2 regions of the Nocardioides sp. NPDC006303 genome follow, and region 2 is predicted to be linked to the other one. Evidence: riboswitches for the same ligand, from Rfam matches in the RefSeq annotation. Region 2 holds a riboswitch; the other holds the start of a gene.
The links. Region 2 has a riboswitch for cobalamin ahead of ABZY89_RS26430 (nitrite reductase). Riboswitches for the same ligand answer to the same signal wherever they lie in the genome.
Positions count from the first base shown of each region.

Region 1: another riboswitch for cobalamin. It lies ahead of ABZY89_RS28755 (cobaltochelatase subunit CobN); the one in region 2 lies ahead of ABZY89_RS26430 (nitrite reductase).

Region 1 is NZ_JBEXRR010000068.1:9,631-17,072, reverse strand. It holds partial or broken gene ABZY89_RS28765 (cobyric acid synthase) at 1-196, opposite strand, end outside; gene cobF (precorrin-6A synthase (deacetylating)) at 193-978, opposite strand; gene ABZY89_RS28755 (cobaltochelatase subunit CobN) at 975-4,577, opposite strand; cobalamin riboswitch at 4,611-4,756, opposite strand; gene ABZY89_RS28750 (GNAT family N-acetyltransferase) at 4,734-5,294, opposite strand; gene ABZY89_RS28745 (helix-turn-helix domain-containing protein) at 5,411-6,031, shown strand; gene ABZY89_RS28740 (hypothetical protein) at 6,024-6,749, shown strand; gene ABZY89_RS28735 (NAD(P)/FAD-dependent oxidoreductase) at 6,731-7,442, opposite strand, start outside.
Region 2 is NZ_JBEXRR010000051.1:24,494-31,935, forward strand. It holds gene ABZY89_RS26400 (hypothetical protein) at 1-81, shown strand, start outside; partial or broken gene ABZY89_RS26405 (HAD hydrolase-like protein) at 142-348, opposite strand; gene bluB (5,6-dimethylbenzimidazole synthase) at 600-1,217, opposite strand; gene cobM (precorrin-4 C(11)-methyltransferase) at 1,217-1,957, opposite strand; gene cobJ (precorrin-3B C(17)-methyltransferase) at 2,073-3,632, opposite strand; gene ABZY89_RS26425 (precorrin-8X methylmutase) at 3,629-4,282, opposite strand; partial or broken gene ABZY89_RS26430 (nitrite reductase) at 4,928-5,116, opposite strand; cobalamin riboswitch at 5,172-5,377, opposite strand; gene ABZY89_RS26435 (ABC transporter substrate-binding protein) at 5,483-6,649, shown strand; gene ABZY89_RS26440 (ion transporter) at 6,635-7,442, opposite strand, start outside.

The sequences.
Region 1 (7,442 bases), on a different contig from region 2:
CCTGCACCCACTGCGCCCGGCCGATCTCGGCGGTCGTCCCGTCGGGCGCCTGGCAGACCATCGAGTTGTTGGACATGTTCTGGGCCTTGTAGGGCGCCACCTTGACGCCGCGGCGGGCGAAAGCCCGGCACAGCCCGGTCGTCACGACCGACTTGCCCGCATCCGAGGTGGTGCCGGCGACCAGCAGCCCGCTCATGCTTTCGGAGCCCGAAGGAGGTAGATGTCCATCACCCAGCCGGACGTCTCGCGCAGCCGGGCGCGTGCCTCGTCGATGGCAGGCAGCACCTCGCCGACCGTGCCCGCGACCAGCTCCTCCTCGCGGGTGCCGAGGTTGCCGCCCCACCAGATCCGCCAGTCCTCGAGCCCAGGGAGGTCGACTACCCGGTTGAGCATCACCACGAGGTTGTCGTGCCCGGCCTCGACGGCCTCGAGCACGGCGCGGCCGGTGGTGACGTAGAGCGGGCGCCCGACGTCATGGAGCACGAGCCGGTGCCGGGCGGCGAGCAGCTGTACAGAGGAGATCCCGGGGATGACGTCGACCTCGACGTCGAGCTGCTCGGAGATCTGGTCGACGACCCGGATCGTGGAGTCGTAGAAGGCGGGGTCGCCCCAGACCAGGAAGCCGACGTCCCCGGGGTGCTCGGCCAGCACGGCCAGATATCGCTCGACCCGGGCCCGGTGCCAGTCGGCGACGGCGGCCCGGTACTCCGCGTCGGTCCCGGTGAACTCCTCACGCCGCTCGCGGGGCGCGTCGGCGACCTTGACCACCCGGGCGGGCTGGTCGAGATGGCGGTCGAGCAGCTCCTCGCGGGCCCGCACCAGCGGGTCGGGCATGCCCTGCTTGACCGTGCCGGACTTGTCGGTGACCAGGAAGAAGTCGACCGACCGCATCGCGGTCACGGCCTCGAGGGTGACCTGGTCGGGGTCACCGGGGCCGACCCCGATGATCTTGATCCGACGCTTGCCAGATGAGCTCATTCCTCCTCCAGGTCACCTTCGATGTCGAGATAGATCTCCTGCATCGCCGCGACGACCTCGGGGTCGGGCGACTCCCACAGCCCGCGCTCGGCGGCCTCGTGCAGCCGCTCGACGATGCCGCGCAGCGCCCACGGGTTCGAGGATCGCATGAACTCCTGGTTGGTCTCGTCCAGGACGTACTCGCGGGCGAGCTTCTCGTACATCCAGTCCTGCACCACGCCGGCGGTCGCGTCGAAGCCGAAGAGGTAGTCGACGGTCGCGGCCAGCTCGAAGGCGCCCTTGTAGCCGTGGCGCTGCATCGCCGAGATCCAGCGCGGGTTGACCACCCGGGCTCGGAAGACGCGGTTGGTCTCCTCCTGCAGCGTGCGGGTCTTGATGGCGTCGGGGGAGGTGGAGTCGCCGACGTACGCCTTCGGCTCGCTGCCGGTCAGCGCACGGACGGTCGCGACCATGCCGCCGTGGTACTGGAAGTAGTCGTCGGAGTCGGCGATGTCGTGCTCGGCGGAGTCGACGTTCTTGGCGGCGACCTTGATCCGGCGGTAGTTGGCGCGCATGTCGTCGGCCGCCGGGGCGCCGTCGAGGTCGCGGCCGTAGGCGAAGCCGCCCCAGGCGGTGTAGACATCTGCCAGATCGGCATCGGAGCGCCAGTTGCCGGCCTCGATCACCTGCAGGATCCCGGCGCCGTACGAACCGGGCTTGGAGCCGAAGATCCGGGACGTCGCGCGGCGCTGGTCGCCGTGATCGGCCAGGTCCTGGAGGGTGTGCGCGCGGACGAAGTTGTCCTCGGCCGGCTCGTCGAGGTCGGCCACCATCCGGACCGCGTCGTCGAGCATCGAGACGACGTGCGGGAACGCGTCGCGGAAGAACCCGGAGATGCGTACGGTCACGTCGATCCGGGGCCTGCCCAGCTCTTCGAGCGAGATGACGTCGAGGTGCGTGATCCGGCGGGAGGCCTCGTCCCACGCAGGTGCCACCCCGAGCAGTGCGAGCACCTCGGCGACGTCGTCGCCGGACGTACGCATCGCGGAGGTGCCCCACACCGAGAGCCCGACCGATGTCGGGTAGTCGCCGGTCTCGTCCAGGTAGCGCTGCAGCAGCGAGTCGGCCATCGCCTGCCCGGTCTGCCACGCCAGCCGCGACGGCACCGCGCGGGGGTCGACGGTGTAGAAGTTGCGTCCGGTGGGAAGTACGTTGACGAGCCCCCGCAGCGGCGAGCCCGACGGCCCCGCGGGGACGAAGCCACCGTCGAGCGAGTGCAGGACGGCGGACAGCTCGTCGGTCGTCCCGTTCAGTCGCGGCACGACCTGCTGGGCGGCGAAGACGAGCACCTGCCGCACGGCGGGGTCGTCGTGGAGCGTCTCGGCGACCGCCGGATCCCAGCCGGCCGCGTCCATCCGCTGCACCAGATCCTTCGCCTGGGTCTCGATCTCGTCGACCGCCCGTGTGTCGGCGCCCTCCTTGAGACCGAGCGCCGCGCGCAGCCCAGGCACGGCGCCTCCGACGCCGCCCCACACCTGCGCGGCGCGCAGGATCGAGAGCACCAGGTTGACCCGCGCCTCGCCCTCGGGCGCGGCACCGAGGATGTGCAGGCCGTCGCGGATCTGGGCGTCCTTGATCTCGCAGAGCCAGCCGTCGATGTGGAGCATGAAGTCGTCGAAGTCGTCGTCCTCGGGCCGCTCCTCCATGCCGAGGTCGCGGTGGAGCTCGGCGGCCTTCATCAGCTGCCAGATCTCGCCGCGGATGGCGGGCAGCTTGGCCGGGTCCATGGAGGAGATCCGGTCGTACTCCTCCATCAGCGACTCCAGCCGCGCGATGTCGCCGTAGGACTCCGCACGCGCCATCGGCGGCACCAGGTGGTCGATGATCGTGGCGTGCGCGCGGCGCTTCGCCTGGGCACCCTCGCCGGGGTCGTTGACCAGGAACGGGTAGATCAGCGGCATGTTGCCGATCGCCGCATCCGGGCCGCAGGACGCCGAGAGCGCGGCGTTCTTGCCGGGCAGCCACTCCATCGAGCCGTGCTTGCCGAGATGGACGACGGCATCGGCGCGGAAGCCGTTCTCGAGCCAGCGGTAGGCACCGAGGTAGTGGTGCGACGGCGGCAGGTCCGGGTCGTGGTAGATCGCGACCGGGTTCTCCCCGAACCCGCGCGGCGGCTGGATCAGGATGACGATGTTGCCGGCCTGGAGCGTGGCCAGCACGAGCTCGCCCGACTCGTTGATGAAGAGCTCGCCCGGCGTCGGTCCCCAGGTCTCGACCATCTGCTCGCGCAGGTCAGCGGGGAGATCAGCGGTCCACTTGTCGTAGTCGGCCTTGGAGATGCGTACGTGGGCGTCGGTGAGCTGGGCGTTGGTCAGCCACTCCTCGTCCTGGCCACCGGCCGCGATCAGCGCGTGGATCAGCGCGTCGCCGGCGGCGGTGTCGCCCTCCTCCGCGGCGACGGAGTCGAGGATGCGTACGACCTCGTTGTCCTGCCCCAGGTCATAGCCCTCCTCACGGAGCCGGCGCAGCATCCGGATCGCGGAGACCGGAGTGTCCAGGCCGACGGCGTTGCCGATCCGGGAGTGCTTGGTGGGGTAGGCGGAGAGCACCAGGGCGAGGCGCTTGTCCGGGTTGGGCGTGTGCCGCAGGCGCGCGTGGTTGACCGCGATCCGGGCGACCCGCGCGGTGCGCTCGGGGTCGGCGACGTAGTGGGGGAGACCCTGCTCGTCGAGCTCCTTGAAGGAGAACGGGGCGGTGATGATCCGCCCGTCGAACTCGGGGATCGCGATCTGGTTGGCCGAGTCGAGCGGCGTGACGCCGTCGTCGGAGGCCTCCCACTCCGCACGAGAGCTGGTCAGGCACAGTCCCTGGAGCACCGGGATGTCGAGCGCCGCCATCCGCTCCACGTCCCAGGCCTCGTCCTCGCCACCGGCGCTCGCCGAGGCGGGTACGGAGCCACCGGCCGCGAGCACGGTCACGATCAGCGCGTCGAGGGTGCCGAGCGCCTCGTAGAGGTCGTCGGGCGCCGAGCGCAGCGAGCCCGCGAAGACCGGTACGCCGGTGGCCGCGTCGGTCGCGTCGATGGCGTCGGCCAGCGCGTGGGCGAACGCGGTGTTCCCGCTGGTCTCGTGGGCTCGGTAGTAGAGCACCCCGATTCGCGGCTTCCCGTCGGTCGAGCCGGGCCGCTCCGCGAAGCCCCAGGCCGGGACGGTCGCCGGCGGCTCGAACCCGAAGCCGGTCAGCAGGACCGTGTCGGAGAGGAACGCGTGCAGCTGGGCGAGGTTGCCCGGCCCGCCCTCGGCGAGATAGCGGTGAGCCTCGGCGGCGACACCCATCGGGACGGTGGAGTGCTCCATCAGCTCGGCACTCGGCTGCTGCTCGCCACCGAGGACCACGACCGGCGTGCCACGCTCCTTGACGGCGCTCAGGCCGTCCCACAGGTCGGTGGGCGAGCCGAGGAGCCGGAAGACGACCAGGTCGGCGTCGGCCACGACCTGCTCCAGATCGGTCGCTCGCGACGGGTTCGCCCAGGCGTAGTCGGCGCCGCTGGCACGGGCCGAGAGCAGGTCGGTGTCCGAGGTGGACAGAAGGGCGATGCGTACGCGTGCAGAGTCGGCCATGCCGAGTTCCTCCTAGGGGTTCTCGCCCCGTCGATCGGTCGGATAGCCCGTGGCCAGTGTCTGGCTGTGTCCGTGCCCAGAAGCTGTACGGACGTCACAGTGGCGGAACCGCCCCGGACTCTCACCGGGTTCCTGCGCCACGAGCGTGCTCGCAGCCTACCCCGCGCGGCGCGCGAGCCAGGTCTCGCGGGTGATCTCGTACTCGACCTCTCCGTTGGCGTGCCCGGCGAGCGGTTCCTCGAAGTCCTCGTGGAACGCGCGTACGAAGCTCATCCCGACGGAGACCATGGTCGCGCGGGACGCCTCGTTGACCGCCATCGTCTGCGCGATCACCCGATCGATCCCGAGGTCCTCGAACCCATGGCGGAGCAGCTCGAGCGAGCCTTCCTTCGCGAACCCCTTGCGCCAGTGGCGCTGCGGGAGCCGGTAGCCCAGCTCGGCGGCATCGGTGCGCGGCGGGTTGTCGGGCGGCTCGAACATGTAGAGCCCGACTGCCTCACCGGCCGCGTACCCGATCCACTTGCCCAGCGCCTCCGTCTCCTTCGCCACCCGGATCCACTTGTGCATCCGCTCCTCGGTCTCCTCCGGTCTGAGCGCGCGGGTGAACAGATGGCGGAGCACTACCGGATCGGAGTTGAGCTCGACCAGGAACGGCAGATGCTCCTGGCTCAGCGGGACCAGGTCGAGGCGCTCGGTGCGCAGACGGGCTTGCGGCATGGGGCGACGCTAGTGAAGACGTACGCCACAGGCACCTGGTTTCTGGGGCGATCCGGGTTCGACGTCGTCCGACAAGCCAATTGACAAATCTGTTTGTCAATTGCATCCTGGATCTTGTGAGCAACGGCATCATCTACGTCGACGAGCCGGACCGAGTGGCCGCGGCGCTGTCGCCTATCCGTCGGCAGCTGCTCGGTCACCTGCAGGAGCCCACGTCTGCTACCCAGCTCGCCGCCGTGCTCGAGCTGCCTCGCCAGCGGGTGAACTACCATCTGCGGGCGCTGGAGTCGGCCGGGTTGGTGGAGCTGGTCGAGGAGCGGCAGCGCCGTGGATTCGTCGAGCGGATCGTGCGTGCGAAGCCGGGCGCGATCGTGGTCGACCCATCGGTGATGGGCCGCGGATCCGACTCTGCTGAGAGCGCGGGGCGGATCATGGACCAGTTCGCCGCCGACCACCTTGTCGGGGTGGCGGCGGCCACCGTGCGGGATGTGGCCCGCATGCAGGTCAAGGCAGACGAGCAGGGCAAGCGCCTGCTCACGTTCACGATCGAGGCAGCCGTGCGCTTCGCTGATGCCGCCGACGTGCACAGATTCACCGAGGAGCTGACCGAAGCGCTGCGGCGTACGGCCGAGGGTTTCGACAGCCCGACCGGTCGGCAGTACCGCGTGGTCATCGGTGGGCATCCCGCCCCGGCAGCGGTGACCGAACCGTCCGAACAGGAGCAGAGCGATGAATGACATCCAGAGCGGCGAGACGCCGCGGATCGAGGTCACCGCGGCGGCCTCGGCCGATACCGCGTGGCAGGCGCTGCGGGACCCGGCCGCCATCCGACAGTGGCACGGCTGGGACGCGGATGAGACCGAGGCCGAGATCGACTCGATCTACTTCACCGAGGTCGTCGAGGAGGCCGACCGGCGCACACTGGTCGCCAACGGCGGCGACAGGTTCGAGATCCAGCCGGACGGCGACGGCGTCAGAATCACGCTGACTCGTGCGCCGTTGTCCGGCAACCCGGACTGGGACGCCTACTACGACGACGTCACCGAGGGTTGGACGTCATTCATGCATCAGCTTCGGTTCGCGCTCGAGCGCCGCCCCGGCATGACACGCCGCACGTTGTTCTTCGCCGATCGCGGCTCCTACTCGGGCACCGTCATCGAGCGGCTCGGTCTCGACGCTGTCGCCGGCCAGCCCCGGGGCAGCCGCTACACAGCGACGATCGCCGGGGAGGACGTGGCCGGCGAGGTGTGGTTCCGCTCGGCGCACCAGCTGGGCGTGACGGTCGACGCATGGGGCGAGGGCCTGCTGGTGATCGCCGGCACCGCGCCGTCGGACGCCGACCCGGCCGGCACGTCGATGGCCATCCTCAGCACGTACGGCCTCGACGGCGCCGACTTCGGGCAGCTCGACACGAGGTGGACCGGTTGGTGGGCCGATCACCGGGCGGGGGAGTGATCCCCAGCCAGGTGGCGTAGGGCTCGGTGGGCGGCGTGATAGCCGCACATGCCGTGGACGCCGGCGCCGGGCGGGGTGGCGGCGGAGCAGAGGAACATCCCGGGGATGCCGGTGTCGTAGCCGGCGAGTGTGGGCCGGACGATCAGCTGGCGAAGGGTGTTGGCGCCGGTTGAGATGTCACCCCCGACGTAGTTGAGGTTGTACGCCGCGTAGTCGGCCGGTGTGGTGACGTGCGTCGCCACGATCTGATCGCGGAAGCCGGGGGCGAAGCGCTCGATCTGGGCCAGCACCGCGTCGGTGGCGTCGCCCTCGTAGGCGTGCGGGACCTGCGCATAGGCCCAGACCGGTTTGAGGTCTCCTGCCGAGCGGGTCGGGTCGGCGACGTACTGCTGACCCAGCAGCACGAACGGACGCTCCGGCATCCGCCCTGCCACGATCTCCCGCTCGCTGGTCGCCACCTCGGCGATCGTCCCGCCGAGATGGACGGTGCCGGCGCGGCCGACCTCCGGGTCACGCCACGGGATCGGACCGCGGACCGCCAGGTCGAGCTTGTACGCCGCGGGACCGTGCTGCCACCTCCGCATCGCCCGACGCGGCCGCTCGGGAAGTGCGGCACCGGCGATGTCGGCGAAGCCGCCGGGGCTGGTGTCGAACAAGGTGACATCCGTGTCCGGAAGGTCGGCGAGGTTGCGG
Region 2 (7,442 bases):
ATCCTCGGCTTCGAGCAGGGTCACACCGTCAGCATGAGCGGCAGCTGGACCATCACCGGTCTGACGATCACGAATCCGTGATCGCCCGTCACACGCACCACCCACGGGCCGAGCTTCCCCGATCACAGTGGCTCGAGAGCACTACCCGCGGACGATGCTCGCGAGCTCGGCCAAGGCGTCGATCCGATGAGTTGCCCGCGAGAGGTCCTGGGTCGCGGTGAAGCTGTTGCGTACGACCGCACAGTCGATGCCCGCGGCGACGGCCGAGGCGAGACCTCGGGACGAGTCCTCGACGACGAGAATCTCGTCCTGGGGCGCGCCGAACCGCTTCAGCCCGGCCAGGTACGGCTCCGGGTGCGGCTAGGGATGGATGAGGTCGAAGTCGGCCCGCTTAGCCGTCGTCACGATGGCCATCCGGACGTACTGCGACAGCTCGGCGAGCACGTCGACTACGCCGTGCGCAGGAGTACGCCGTGCGCAGGAGTACGCCGTGCGCAGGAGTACGCCGTGCGCAGGAGACCGTGGCTCACAGTCCGCCCTTACGCCACTTTACGGCCTAAAGTGGTGTAAGACGGGCCTTCGCACCTTGATCCGGGCGACTACCCGAACCTCTCCTCGTGCACCACCGTCGAGAGCGCGGAGCGGTGGCGCCAGCCGAAACGCTCCAGGTCGGGGACGTCGGGGAGGTCGGCGACGGCGCCGACGCAGAGCCAGGCGACGGGACGTACGTGGTCGGGCAGGCCGACCAGGTCGCGCAGGAACTCCTCGCGGTAGAAGCTGACCCAGCCGACGCCGAGGCCTTCGGCGGTGGCGGCGAGCCAGAGGTTCTGGATGGCGAGGACGGTCGAGTAGAGACCGGCGTCGGCGATGGCGTGGCGGCCGAGGACCGCCGAGCCGCCGCGAGTCGGGTCGTAGCCGACGACCACGCCGAGCCCGGACTCGCAGATCCCCTCGATCTTGATCTTCGAGAAGGTCTCGGAGCGCTCCCCCGCCAGCGAGGAGGCGAAGACCTCTCGCTCGGTGGCGACATGCTCGCGGAACGTACGCAGCGTCTCGGCCGATCGCACCAGCACGAAGTCCCACGGCTGGGTCATTCCGACGCTCGGGGCGGCGTGCGCGGCCGAGAGGACCCGCTCGAGCACCTCGGGGTCGACCGGCTCTCCGGTGAACTCGGCGCGCGTGTCCCGGCGGCGGTTGATGGCGTCGTAGAGGTCCATCAGGCACGCTCCCTGGCTGCGTCGTAGAGGAACGACTCGCCTCCGTCACGGGCCAGCGCGGGCCCGGCGAGGATCACCGCGGCCTGTCGCAGGCCGGCGTCCTCGACGGCGTCGGCGATCGTCGAGACGGTCCCGCGCAGCACCAGCTCGTCGGGCTGGCTGGCGCGGTAGACGACCACGACCGGGCACTGCGGACCGTAGTAGGGCAGCAGCTCGGCCATCAGCTCGCGGGTGCGCCGGATCGCCAGGTGGAGCACGAGGGTTGCGCCGGTCGCGGCGTACGCGGCCAGGGACTCCCCGTCCGGCATGGCCGTCGACCGGGCCTGCGTCCGGGTGAGCACGACCGACTGCGCCACCAGCGGCACTGTCAGCTCCCGGCCCACCAGCGCGGCCGCCGCCGCGTAGGCCGGCACTCCGGGGGTCACGTCCCACGGCACCTCGGCGGCATCGAGCCGCCGGGTCTGCTCCGCGACGGCCGAGTAGACCGACGGGTCTCCGGAGACGAGGCGTACGACCTGCTTGCCGCCGCGATGGGCAGCGACGATCGCGGCCACGATCTGGTCCAGGTCGAGCTTCTGGGTGTCGACCAGCTCGGCCTCGGGGCTGCAGTGCGCCAACACCTCGGGGTCCAGGTAGGTGCCCGGATAGAGCACCACGTCAGCGGCCGCGAGCATCCTCGTCGCGCGGACGGTGAGCAGGTCGGCCGCGCCGGGGCCGGCGCCGACGAAGTGGACGGTCATCGGGGTCGCCTCTCGGTTCCTTGGTCAAGGTATGCGGGGCAAGGTGCACATCCCTCGCGGAGCTCCGCCGGGGATGTGAGCTTTCGGCTGCATACCTTGACGAAGGAACAGCCCCTCATCGGACATACCTCGGCGTCCAGACCTGCCCGGCCTCGGTGACCCGGGTCGAGCTAGCCCCCACGATGACCAGGCACTTCATGTCGATCGAGGCCGGATCGAGGTCGCCGAGGGTGGTCACGGTCAGCGACTCCTCGGCCCGGCCGATGTCCCGGCCGACGATGACGACGGTGTCGGGCTTGCGCTGCTCGAGGAGTACGTCGCGGGCCAACCCGATCTGCTCGGTGCGCGAGCGCGAGGCAGGGTTGTAGATGGCCAGCACGAGGTCGGCGGCGGCGACCGCGCGCAGCCGGTCCTCGACGACGGACCACGGCTTGAGCCGGTCCGAGAGGGACATCACCGCGAAGTCGGCACCGACCGGCGCGCCGGCGCGTGCGGCCACCGCCTGGACGGCGCTGACCCCGGGCAGCACCCGGATGCGTACGTCGGCATAGGCCGCGTCCTCGGCCGCCTCGAAGACGGCCGAGGCCATCCCGAAGACACCGGCGTCACCGCCGGAGACGACGGCGACCCGCTCTCCCGCGAGCGCAAGGTCCAGGGCGTGCCGGGCGCGGTCGACCTCGACCGTGTTGCCCGAGGCGTGCCGCTGCAGGCCTTCGCGTTGCGGCACCCGGTTGACGTACGGCGCGTAGCCGACGACATGGCCGACCTCGGCCAGCGCCGAGCTCACCTCGGGCGTCAGCCACCCATCCGGTCCCGGCCCCAGCCCGACGACGAGAACCTCCCCGGTGTCCCCGGAGGTCGAGCCCGTCGAGACGCCCCCGCGCGTCACCTCGACAGGCTCGACCGCGGGGAGCTCTTGCCGCAGCCGTGCCGCGGCAGGTGCAGGAGCCGTGTCTCCAGGCACCACGATGAGGGAGAAGTACGGCACGGAGGACGGGTCGACGTCGGCCACCGGCAGCCAGCGCTCCTCGGGCTGCGAGGCACGCTCGACGTACCAGGCACCCTCGAGTCGCCCGGCAGCAGCGAGCGCGGAACGGACTGCGGGGAAGGTCCGGCCGAGCTTCATGATGATCGCGGCCTCGGTGTCGGCCAGGCGACGGGCGAGCTCCGGCTCGGGCAGGGTGCCGGGCAGGACGGTGAGGACGTCGGTCTGGCGCACCAGCGGCGTCGAGACGGCAGCGGTGGCGGCCGCGAAGGCGGGCACCCCGGGCACGACCGAGGTCTCGTAGACCTCCTTGAAGCGGTCGTGGAGATACATCGAGGAGCCGTAGAAGAGCGGGTCGCCCTCGGCGAGCAGGACCACGTCGCGCCCGGCGTCGAGGTGAGCGGAGAGCCGGACCGCGCAGGACTCGTAGAACTCGGCCATCGCCCCGACATAGCCGCCCGGGTGCGAGGTGGTGCCGGTGGTGACCGGGTAGCGCAGCTCCTCCTCGATCGCCTCCGCAGGGATCAGCGAGGACGCGATCCTGCGAGCGTGCGACTGCTTGCGCACCCCTGCGTGGTAGGCGATCACGGGGGCCGCGCCGATCAGCCGGGCAGCCTTGAGGGTGATCAGCTCGGGATCGCCGGGACCGATGCCGACAACAGTGAACCGCCCGCGTACATCCGTGCTCATTCCTGCTCCTGGGCGAGTGCGTTGAGGGCGGAGGACGTCATCGCGGAGCCGCCGCGGCGGCCCCGGACCGTGACGAAGGGGATGTCGATCCCGTGCTCGTCGGCGAAGGCGGCGAGCGCCTCCTTGGACTCGGCGGCGCCGATGAAGCCCACCGGGCAGCCGACGATCGCGGCCGGCCGCGGACCGCCGTCGAGGATCATCTCGAGCAGGTGGAAGAGCGCCGTCGGGGCGTTGCCGATGGCGACCACCGCACCCTCGAGGTAGGGCTCCCACAGGGACAGCGCGGCGGCGGTGCGGGTCGTCGCCCACTCCCGGGCGAGCGCCGGGACCCGGTCGTCACCGAGCATGCAGAGCACCTCGTTGTCGCGCGGCAGCCGGCTGCGGGTGACCCCGGTGGCGACCATCGTCGCGTCGCACAGGATCGGCGCACCGGCCTCCAGCGCCCCGCGCGCGGCCTTCACCAGGCCGGGGTGGATGACCAGGTCGGAGGCGAGATCGACCTGGCCGCTGCCGTGGATCATCCGCACCGCGAGCCGCTCGGCGTCGGCCGGCACCGCGGAGAGGTCGGCCTCGCGCCGGATGGTCGCGAAGGAGTCGACGTAGATCGCCGGCCCCTGGTCGATGTAGTCGTAGCGCCGAGGAGGGCGCACCTGCGGCGAGGGCACGAGTACGCCGCGCCACGGTGTCACGACGACCGCCGGCGCTCGTTCCGCCAGGGCAGAGACCGCGGCCCGGTCCAGGGCTCCGTCCGGGGCGGCGACGTGCTCGCCACCGGGCACCTGCCCGTAGCCGAGCCCCTCGGCCTCGGCCGGGACCCGGTCGTCGGCCGCGACCGGCTCGACCATCGGTGCGTCCAGCTCGGAGACATGCCAGGGCGCGGACGGCCCCTCGCCGCGTACGTCCAGGAAGCGCGAAGCGAGCGCGACCAGCCGGGACGCGGCCTCGGTGAGCGGTACGACAGGCCCCCACGAGTCACCGACCCGGAGCTGACCCTCGACGGCGGACAGCGCCACCAGCCCGAGGTCGCACTCCCGCGAGACCAGGTCGCCGCGACCGTCGTCGAGCACGAAGAGGAACCGCCCCGGCAACGCGGCCAGCCGCGGCGAGGCACACAGCAGCCGGTCCAGCGACGCCGCGACGCCGCGCAGGTCGGCACGTCCCCCGGCGAGCCCGGTCTGCGGGGAGACCATCACGTTGCGTACGAGCTCGTGGGTCTGCGCCGGCACCAGACCGGTCGCCTTCAGCGCGGTGAGCACCTCACCAGGCAGCCCGCCGTCGACACTGGGCAGGCCGCGCACCTGCAGGTTGGCGCGACCGGTGAGATAGATCCGCCCGTCGCCGTAGGTCTCCGCCACGGAGAACAGCGAGAGCAGCGCGGCGGACGAGACGGACCCGCCGATCAGGCGCAGCCGCACCAGCAGGCCGTCCTCGGCGGCCCACGGACGACCGACTCCGGGGCACCGGTCGGTTCGGACTCGCGACATCAGGACACCTGCTCTGCGTCATGTGCCCTTGCGCGGGGCACGTGGTGACCTGGCGGCGGGTGCCGCCAGAGCCAGCAGGTCTTCGGACTCGGAATCGATCGGAACGGAGCGCCTTCCCGGAGCCAGGCTCCAGTGGCTGCCATCCCCGGAAGGAGGGCGTGCCCCGCCCGTCATCCTCACCGCTGCGCGTCAGTCCCGGACTTTCACCGGGTTCCCTGACCCCATCAGGCATGGAGTACGACTGGCAGGGCGAGACTACCCACTTGCGGACACGGCGCCGAATTGCTCACCGCCCGGCCCCTGTTTGTGCCAATGTTCGGCTACTCGAAATCTCCCGACGCCACACCCCCACAGATGGAGTCCCCCGTGACAGGCTCGGCTCACCGGCAGTTGTTCGTTCTCGCGCCCATCCCGGCGCTCGCGCTCGGTTTGACGGCCTGCGCCACGACCTCGGAGTCGAAGGTCTCGATCGGTCTGGTGGTGCCCACCTCCGGCGTCCACAAGTCGATCGGCACCGACATGTCCCGGGGCTTCGACCTCTACCTCGACCAGCACGGCGGGAAGCTCGGTGGCCGGCTGATCGACGTCGTCGAGGCCGACGAGGGCGACCGGGCCGAGACGGGTGTCGCCGCGGTGACCAGGCTGATCCAGGACGACGAGGTCCAGGCGGTCGTCGGGTTGGTGAGCTCGGAGACGGCGCTCGCGGCCAAGGACGTCGCGACCAACAGCGAGACGCCGCTGATCGTGACCGGCGCCGGCGCCGACGAGCTCGCCGACGGCTCCGACTACGTGTGGCGCACGTCCTCGACCAACGCGGACCTGGGCGGCGCGCTCGGGCAGGCGGTCGCCCAGGAGACCGACCGAGGCACGGCGTACGTCATCGGCTCCGACGACGCGGCCGGTCACGAGTTCTCCGACAGCTTCATGATCGCCCTGGAGGCGGCCGGCAGCAGCGTGGCGGGTCAGAGCTACACCCCGGCCGGCGTGACCGAGGAGTGGTCGGGGCTCTTCGACAAGGCGAAGGAGTCGGGCGCGGACGCGATCTTCGCCGCCTATGCCGGCAAGGAGGCGGAGGCGTTCGTGAAGCAGTACCGCGAGTCCGGGCTGGCCAAGAGCACCAGGCTCTACGGCCCGGGCTTCCTCACCGAGGGCGACGTGCTGTCGGCGCTGGGCAGCACCGCGTCCGGCGTACGCACCGCGCTGCACTACAGCGACGCGATGGACTCGCTGATGAACGACGCCTTCGTGAAGGACTACCGCAAGGCGTACGACGCCACCCCGACGGTCTACTCGGTGCAGGCCTACGACGCCGCGGCCGCGCTCGACAAGGCGCTCGACCTCTCCGACGACGTCAACCGCAACGAGATCGCCGACTCGCTCGGGTCGGTCGGCACCATCGTCAGCCCGCGCGGGAACTGGTCTTTCGACCCCAACCACAACCCCGACCAGCCCTACTTCCTGCGGGTGGTCAAGGGCACCGCCGACGGCCCCCGCAACGTCGTGCTGCAGGAGATCACCTCAGCGGGCAGCTGACTCCGAACGCAGCTCCTCCCGGGTCGCGGCCAGCTCCTCGCGTACGGCGGTGAGGTCCTCGCGCAACGAGGTGAGGATGGCCATCATCTCGGCGTCGGACTCCTCCTCGTGTTTGGTGAGGCTCTCGACGCTCTCCATGCCGGAGACGACCACGGCGAGGAACAGGTTGAGGACCGCGAAGGTCATCACCAGGATGAAGACGACGAAGAAGATCCAGGCGGAGGGGTCCTCGGCCATCACCTCGCGGGCGATGTCGGGCCAGGCCTCCCCGGTCATGGTCTGGAACAGCGTGAAGGCGCTGGTGCCGAGGTCGCCGAAGTACTCCGGCGCGATCGAGCCGTAGAGGTTGGTCGAGATGACCACCGCGACGTACATCATCAGCCCCAGCAGCGCCGCGACCGACCCCATCCCCGGCATCGCCGCGATCAGGCCGTCTACGACGCGACGCATGGACGGGACCGAGTTGACCAGGCGCAGCACGCGCAGGATCCGCAGTGCCCGCAGCACCGACATCGGTCCGGTCGCCGGCACCAGCGCGATCGCGACGATCACGGTGTCGAAGATGTTCCACGGGTCGCGGAAGAACTTGGAGCCGTACGCCACCAGCCGCAGCACCAGCTCGACGACGAAGACCCCGAGGAGCACGCTGTCGAGCAGCGCCAGCTCATGGGCGAGGTGTTCGGGGACCATCGTCTCCACACCGAGGACCACCGCGTTGAGGATGATCACCCCGATGATCGTCTTCTGGAAGAGGTCGTCCTCGACCAGCGCACGCACCCGGGCGCGCACCGAG